3 regions of the Thalassolituus sp. UBA675 genome follow, and region 3 is predicted to be linked to each of the others. Evidence: predicted binding sites of a transcription regulator. Region 3 holds the regulator's gene; each other region holds the start of a gene.
The links. Region 3 encodes FNR, which switches genes on or off when oxygen is low (the NO sensors DNR and NnrR bind a similar motif). Its sites were predicted from a motif close to TTGATNTANATCAA; they were not measured.
Positions count from the first base shown of each region.

Region 1: petA (ubiquinol-cytochrome c reductase iron-sulfur subunit) is a predicted target of FNR. The motif match lies at 649-662, and genes of this name have one in related genera.
Region 2: ccoM (cytochrome c oxidase subunit CcoM) is a predicted target of FNR. The motif match lies at 959-972, and genes of this name have one in related genera.

Region 1 covers NZ_DBNJ01000031.1:39,028-41,294, forward strand. Annotated here, with positions in the region: gene rplM (50S ribosomal protein L13) at 1-105, shown strand, start outside; gene rpsI (30S ribosomal protein S9) at 110-502, shown strand; gene petA (ubiquinol-cytochrome c reductase iron-sulfur subunit) at 726-1,322, shown strand; gene B3007_RS13530 (cytochrome b) at 1,322-2,267, shown strand, end outside.
Region 2 covers NZ_DBNJ01000013.1:34,135-36,401, reverse strand. Annotated here, with positions in the region: gene B3007_RS06715 (glycosyltransferase family 4 protein) at 1-454, shown strand, start outside; gene B3007_RS06710 (hypothetical protein) at 484-798, shown strand; gene ccoM (cytochrome c oxidase subunit CcoM) at 1,048-1,167, shown strand; gene B3007_RS06700 (septal ring lytic transglycosylase RlpA family protein) at 1,179-1,964, opposite strand; gene mltB (lytic murein transglycosylase B) at 1,961-2,267, opposite strand, start outside.
Region 3 covers NZ_DBNJ01000026.1:327,935-330,201, forward strand. Annotated here, with positions in the region: gene B3007_RS12230 (hypothetical protein) at 1-282, opposite strand, end outside; gene fnr (fumarate/nitrate reduction transcriptional regulator Fnr) at 537-1,301, opposite strand; gene B3007_RS12240 (sulfite exporter TauE/SafE family protein) at 1,330-2,007, opposite strand; gene ccoS (cbb3-type cytochrome oxidase assembly protein CcoS) at 2,000-2,233, opposite strand; gene B3007_RS12250 (heavy metal translocating P-type ATPase) at 2,236-2,267, opposite strand, start outside.

The DNA.
Region 1 (2,267 bases), on a different contig from region 3:
CCTAAGAATCCTCTTGGTCGTGCTATGTTCAAGAAAATGAAAGTTTACGCAGGTACTGAGCACCCACATACTGCTCAGCAACCGCAAGAACTGAAACTGGGATAAGATGATGGCAGTAACACAATACTATGGTACCGGTCGTCGTAAGACCTCCACCGCGCGCGTCTTTCTGCGTCCTGGTACTGGCAGCATCGTAGTAAACAAGCGTCCTCTGGACGAGTACTTCGGTCGTGAAACGGCTCGTATGGTTGTTCGTCAGCCACTCGAACTGACTGAAAGCCTCGAAAAGTTCGACGTGATCATCAACGTACAAGGCGGTGGCGGTAATGGCCAGGCCGGTGCAATCCGTCACGGTATCACCCGTGCACTGATGCAGTACGATGAAACTCTGCGTCCTTCACTGCGTGCAGCGGGTTACGTTACTCGTGACGCTCGTGAAGTTGAACGTAAGAAAGTGGGTCTGCGTAAAGCACGTAAGAAGCCACAGTTCTCCAAGCGTTAATCCAACGCTGCAGAGCAGAAAGAAGCGCTTATTGGCACAGATCAATAAGCGCTTTTTTTATGCCCAAAACCCCATGCCTTGTGGGTATTTCTGGTTGTTTCCTGACCCTGTTTTCTCTATTATGTGCGCCGCCCTGTATGCTACGCTTGATCTGTATAAATTATGTACAACTAGCGCAGGTCGTGTAGCTGCATAAGAATTTAAATGATGGGAGAAGATGGTAATGAGTCAAGACGGCGTTAATAAGGCCCGGCGTACTCTGCTGGTCGGCGCTACTGCCGGTGTCGGTGCTGTCGGTGCTGGCTTCCTTGCGGTGCCCTTCGTTAAGTCCTGGATGCCAAGCGAAAAAGCAAAGGCAGCAGGTGCTCCGGCGAAGATCGATGTCAGCAAAGTTGAGCCAGGTGCAATGGTCACCGCTGAATGGCGCGGTAAGCCGGTGTATGTCGCCCGCCGTACCGAAGACATGCTGAACACTCTGGAAGGCCTCGCTGACCGGTTGAAAGATCCTGAGAACGCTAATAAAGCGCAGCAGCCTGAATACGCTGACAACCTTTACCGTTCCCGCAAGCCTGAGCTGATCGTTCTGCTGGGTGTATGTACTCACCTGGGGTGTGCGCCTAAGTATGTACCTGAAGTTGAGCCTCAGCCGTTTGATCCAAACTGGCAGGGTGGTTGGTTCTGCCCATGTCACGGTTCACGCTTCGACCTGTCTGGCCGTGTATACGGTGGTTCTCCGGCGTCTGACAACCTGGTTGTCCCTGCCTACATGTTCGAGAGCGACAACGTAGTCGTGGTCGGTGTTGATGAGGAGAACGCGTAATGAGCCAGAACACCAATAAAATCATGGCCTGGATCGACGACCGTCTGCCGGTTACCCAGACCTATGAAAAGCATATGTCTAAGTACTATGCTCCGAAGAACTTCAACTTCTGGTACTTCTTCGGCGTACTTTCTATGCTCATGCTCGTTAACCAGATTCTGACGGGTATCTGGCTGACCATGCAGTTCACGCCAAGTGCTGAAGCTGCTTTCGCTTCTGTTGAATACATCATGCGTGACGTAGAGTGGGGCTGGCTGATCCGCTACATGCACTCCACCGGCGCGACCTTCTTCTTTGTTGCTGTCTACCTCCACATGATGCGTGCGATTCTGTACGGGTCATACCAGAAGCCACGTGAGCTGATCTGGATCTTCGGTATGCTGATCTATCTGGCACTGATGGCTGAAGCTTTCATGGGTTACGTACTGCCATGGGGTCAGATGTCATACTGGGGTGCTCAGGTAATTATTTCCCTGTTCTCTGTCATGCCATACGGCGACCTGCTGACTGAGTGGATCCGTGGTGACTTCCTGATTTCAGGCGCTACCCTGAACCGCTTCTTCGCTCTGCACGTTGTTGCTGTACCTCTGGTTATTGTTGCTCTCGTTGTTATGCACCTGCTGGCGCTGCACGAAGTAGGCTCTAACAACCCAGATGGCGTTGATATCAAGAAGCACAAAGACGAAAACGGCAAGCCACTCGATGGCATCCCGTTCCACCCTTACTACACCGTTCACGATCTGGTGGGTATTGTGGTCTTCCTGATGGTGTTCTGTACTGTGCTGTTCTTCTTCCCGGAAGGTAACGGCTTCATGCTGGAATACGCTAACTTCGAGCCTGCTAACGGCCTGAAGACTCCTGAGCATATTGCCCCTGTATGGTACTTCGGTGCGTTCTACGCCATTCTGCGTGCGGTTCCGGATAAGTTGCTGGGTGTAATCGCTA
Region 2 (2,267 bases), on a different contig from region 3:
TGTCGGTGATGGCCCACTACGTGAAACTCTGTCCGAGGAGTTTTCTGAAGCGGTGTTCACTGGCGTGAAAACCGGTCAGGCGTTGTCTGAGTGCTTCGCGTCTGCTGATCTCTTTTTAATGCCCAGTCAGACGGAGACCTTTGGTCTGGTGACTCTCGAGGCGATGGCCAGTGGGTTACCTGTGGTCGCGTATGACATGGCCGCAGCCAGAGAATTTGTTCGGACAGGTGTCGATGGCTCTCTTGCGTCTGATGAAACGGATGAGGCATTTACTGATGCGCTTCGTGTTGCCTTACGCTTTGACTCTACTCTGATGGGGCTGGATGCCCGGAGTCAGGCCGAACAGCTTTCCTGGGATATGGTTGCGCGGCAGTTTGAGCGCCGCGTTGAAGCTTTATTGGCAAGTCACTGTGAATCCAGCGGAGTGGTACACCCCTTGCAGACTACTTCTTGATAAGTATATCTGTAGGGGGGGAAGAAGTTATGGTGGAATTCAACCGCCGTAGTATTGCGTTACTCCGAAAAATAAAAAAAATCGCTAAAGACGAAGTGGGTTGCGAAATTCACTTTGATTCAAATACTCTCGAAAATGATTTGCGGGTACTGGTGCGAAGCGGCGTCAGTGCTGAGCTTCTCGCGTTGGTCGAAGACTTTTTGCCCAGTCAGGCACCACCGGTTGAGCCACAGATGCAGGAAAGCCGGAAGGTGTATCGTGGCAGTGAAATTCTTATGGACGACTCGTCACGGGTGCGACAGGCGAAACAGAAAATGTATCGTGGGCAACTCGTTGAAGCCTAAATCTGTTCCGTAATAGTGCGAAGGCAGCTTTTGTGTCATAAAACGGTGCAAAGGTTGCCGCATTTCCGTCAATTAAGTACCGGGCTAAGTCGGGTGTTCTGATAAGAATACTGACTTGGGTCAAGCTGTCTGCGAGTCCTCCATTCCTTTATAAGCATATTTGACACAGGTCAACGATGGAGCTGACAGCCTCGCTATATTGAGATTGAAACAACGACTTATGTCTCTTCTCAATGCGAGGTGCTTATTATGTTTATGGACGAAGTTGTATTCTCTGGTCTTGCGATTGTCGGCCTTACCTGTGCTTTCTTTGTCGGCGTATATATTGCGGTGAAGAAAGACATTAAAAAGCACGGCACTGGCGAGTGAGGTCTGGTCTCTCAGCGTTCCAGTTGATGCTGAGAGAGCAGAACCGGCTGAGTGATGCCTTCATCGTTGAGGGCTTCGATTAACGCGGGGACTTCCGATTCAGGAACAGGCCCTATGCGCACCCTGTGAAGGGTGATGTCGTCTTTTTCTTTCGGGTAGATACCGACTGTCCAGTCGCCTGCTCCTACGTTGGCAGTAATCCCGGATAATTTCTTACGCAGACGCTCTGCTGAGTTCGGGTTACTTAGCGCACCCGCCTGAATCCATAGCACGGCTTCAGATAATGGTGCTTTTAATACTTCGATCTTTACTGGTGCCGTGCCGTCGTTATGAATATTCAGTTTTACGGCCGCTGCGTACGACAGATCAATAATCCTGCCTTCGTGAAATGGCCCTCGGTCGTTCACCCGGACGATGACCGACTGGCCGGTATCTTTGCGGGTAACTTTTACATACGACGGCAGTGGGAGCGTTTTGTGTGCTGCGGTCATTTTGTAGACATCGAAGGTTTCGCCGTTTGAGGTGTCGTGACCGTGAAATTTCATTCCGTACCATGAAGCGATGCCTTCCTGCGTGAAGCCCTCCGCATCCTTCATAACGTTATAGTCCTTACCCAGCACGCGATAGCGCGACGGATTGCCCAGACTGCTGCGCGGTTCGGATACCGGTACGGGATCAGCAATTGCCTTGATGTCAGCGATTGGCGCCGGCGTAAAATCGTTCGCGTGCTGATAACGGGACGTTGCGCAGCCATGAAGCAGAACAAGACTGACCAGAACGGCCAGCCCACGCATCATTGCTTGTCCTCACTCAGAGCCTGGCTGAGCTGATACACCGCCATGGCGTACAGCTTACTGTGGTTGTATTGAGTTATAACGTAGAAGTTGTATTCACCGAGCCAGTATTCGTCGCCCTCTTTACCTTCAAGGCGCATCAGGTTGGCTGGCTTATCCCCCTTGATATCTACTGGCAACTCAACACCTGCGGCCGTCAGGTCTGCAACCGTGTGCTGCGGTTTGCGGCTGACATTCACCAGCGGTTCGTGTTTGTCGCCACTGACGGTGACTCTGTGTGTGACAGGCTCGTCAGTTCTCCAGCCG
Region 3 (2,267 bases):
CGGGTTCTCCAGGAATTCCCGTTGGCTGGCAATGCCTCGCACTTTACTGGCCAGTTCTGGCCGATCTGCAAGATAGTCATCCCAGATATGCCGGTGCGTCAGGCCATGCAGCCGGTAAATACCCGAGGTGCGTTGCCCCTCTGTTTTCAGGAATGAGCCCAGCTCAGACTCAATGGCTGCAGTACCCAGCAGTAAAAGCTCTGCGTCGGCACTGTTAGCGTCCAGTTTCTGCAGTGTTGGACGAATAACGTACGTCCGGAAATCATCAGCATCTATACCCATCAGAAACTCCAGAGGGTGTAATTTTGGCAGTCTCAATATCAGGAGCAATAAGCGTACCTGAATAACTGCCGGTACAGGCAGCGCCTGTTATCAGATGTTTACTCAATAGTACTGCCCAGTACGTGAAGCATAGTGATGCAGGTCTCAGGGGGAAGCAAATATTTGCGCACTGTGACCAATGTCTGATATAGCGAGCGAAAAGAGGATGAGCACGGTCCGTGTGCTCATTAGGATGCTAAAAGCCAAAATTTAAATCAGCTTTCTGCCTGATGCAGACACTCATCGTTGGCGCGTGTCAGGCCCGCGAGATCATACAGGGTGTCGCTGTCTTTCAGGATAATCTCTTTGCCCTGTGTTTCGATCAGTTCATTTTTCTGGAAGCGTGTGAACACTCGGCTGATGGTTTCTACCGCCAGGCCCAGGTAGTTACTGATGTCGACACGTGACATTGGCAGGCGGAAGTGAGTCGCTGAGAAACCACGACGCTGATAACGTTGCGAAATATCTAGTAGGAAAGAGGCAACACGTTCTTCTGCATTCTTCTTGCTGAGAAGCAGCATCATGTTCTGATCGTGCCGGATTTCAGTGCCCATGGTGGTCATCAGCTGACGACGCAAATCAGGTAGCTCATCCGCCAGTTGTTCAAGCTGCTGCAACGGAATTTCACATACTGTTGTGGTTTCGAGGGCTTTTGCCGTCAGCGGATACGTGCCTGCGTTGTAGCCAGACAATCCGATCAGCTCGCTGGCCAGGTGAAAACCTGTGATCTGCTCTTCGCCGTTACTTGCCAGGGTGTAGGTCTTCAGTGCACCCGTACGAACCGCGAATACAGACTGAAATTCTGTACCTTGCTGAAACAGCAGTTGGCCTTTCTGGATCGGGCGACCACGACGGATGATGTCGTCCAGACGTTCCATATCGCTTTCAGTCAGGGAAAGTGGCAGACACAGAGCATTCAGTGAGCAGGTCTGACAATGAGGCTGTGCTCCACGCATAGGAGCATTAACTGACGTTTTCATAGGCAAGAACGATCTCTAATACTTTAGATCAAGCGGCTGCGAACATGGCTGGTTGCCACACGGAGGCCAAAGTCCAGCAACCATAACCGATCAATAATAGGCCCGCAATATTTCGCGCCCACTGATGCCGAATAATATTCATCACGGATGCCGAGGCCAGCCCAGCGGATAAAATAGCGGGAAAGGTTCCGAGACCAAAAACAAACATGGTCAGGGCGCCCATCGCAGGCTGACCGTTAGCTGCTACCCAGCTCAGGGTGCTGTATATGAGCCCACACGGCAACCATCCCCACAACATGCCGAGAAGCCACTGGCTGGCTGGGTCTGAACGGCCCAGTCGTTTCTGGGCGTGGGGTTGAATTCTGCGCCAGAACAGTTGGCCAATTTGCTCAATGCGGGTGAGCCACAGTGCCCAGCGCGCGACGTAGAGACCCATTAATATGAGCATAACGCCTGCGATTGAACGTAGTGTGATCATCAGAGCTTCGTGCAGGCTCGACAGCCAAAGTCCGAGACTGCCAACAATCAGGCCTGCAAGGGTATAGCTGGTAATGCGGCCAAAATTGAACAGCAGTGAAGCCCGGACTCTGTGCTGGGTGTCCAGCTGTCCTGCTGCCGCGGCAACTCCACCACACATAACCAGGCAGTGGCTAGCACCAAATAAGCCAAGTAGCAGGGCGGTAAGGAGGGATAAGGGTTCAGTCATTCTTGGATTTTTTGGGTTCGCCGTCTGACTCTGAATCCGCGTCTGAATTGGTCTCAACGCTATCTTCGCGGCGCTCGTTCAGGTACTCATCATCATCGAACAGAATCTTGTGCGCGGGCGAATCCAGGTCATCAAACTGGCCGCCTTTCACAGCCCAGAAAAAGATGGCAACTGCAATGGCGAGCAGGGCAATCGACAGGGGAACCAGTACGTAAATAATATCCATGGTCAGCTCTCAGCAGTAAGTGCAGGTGGGCGAC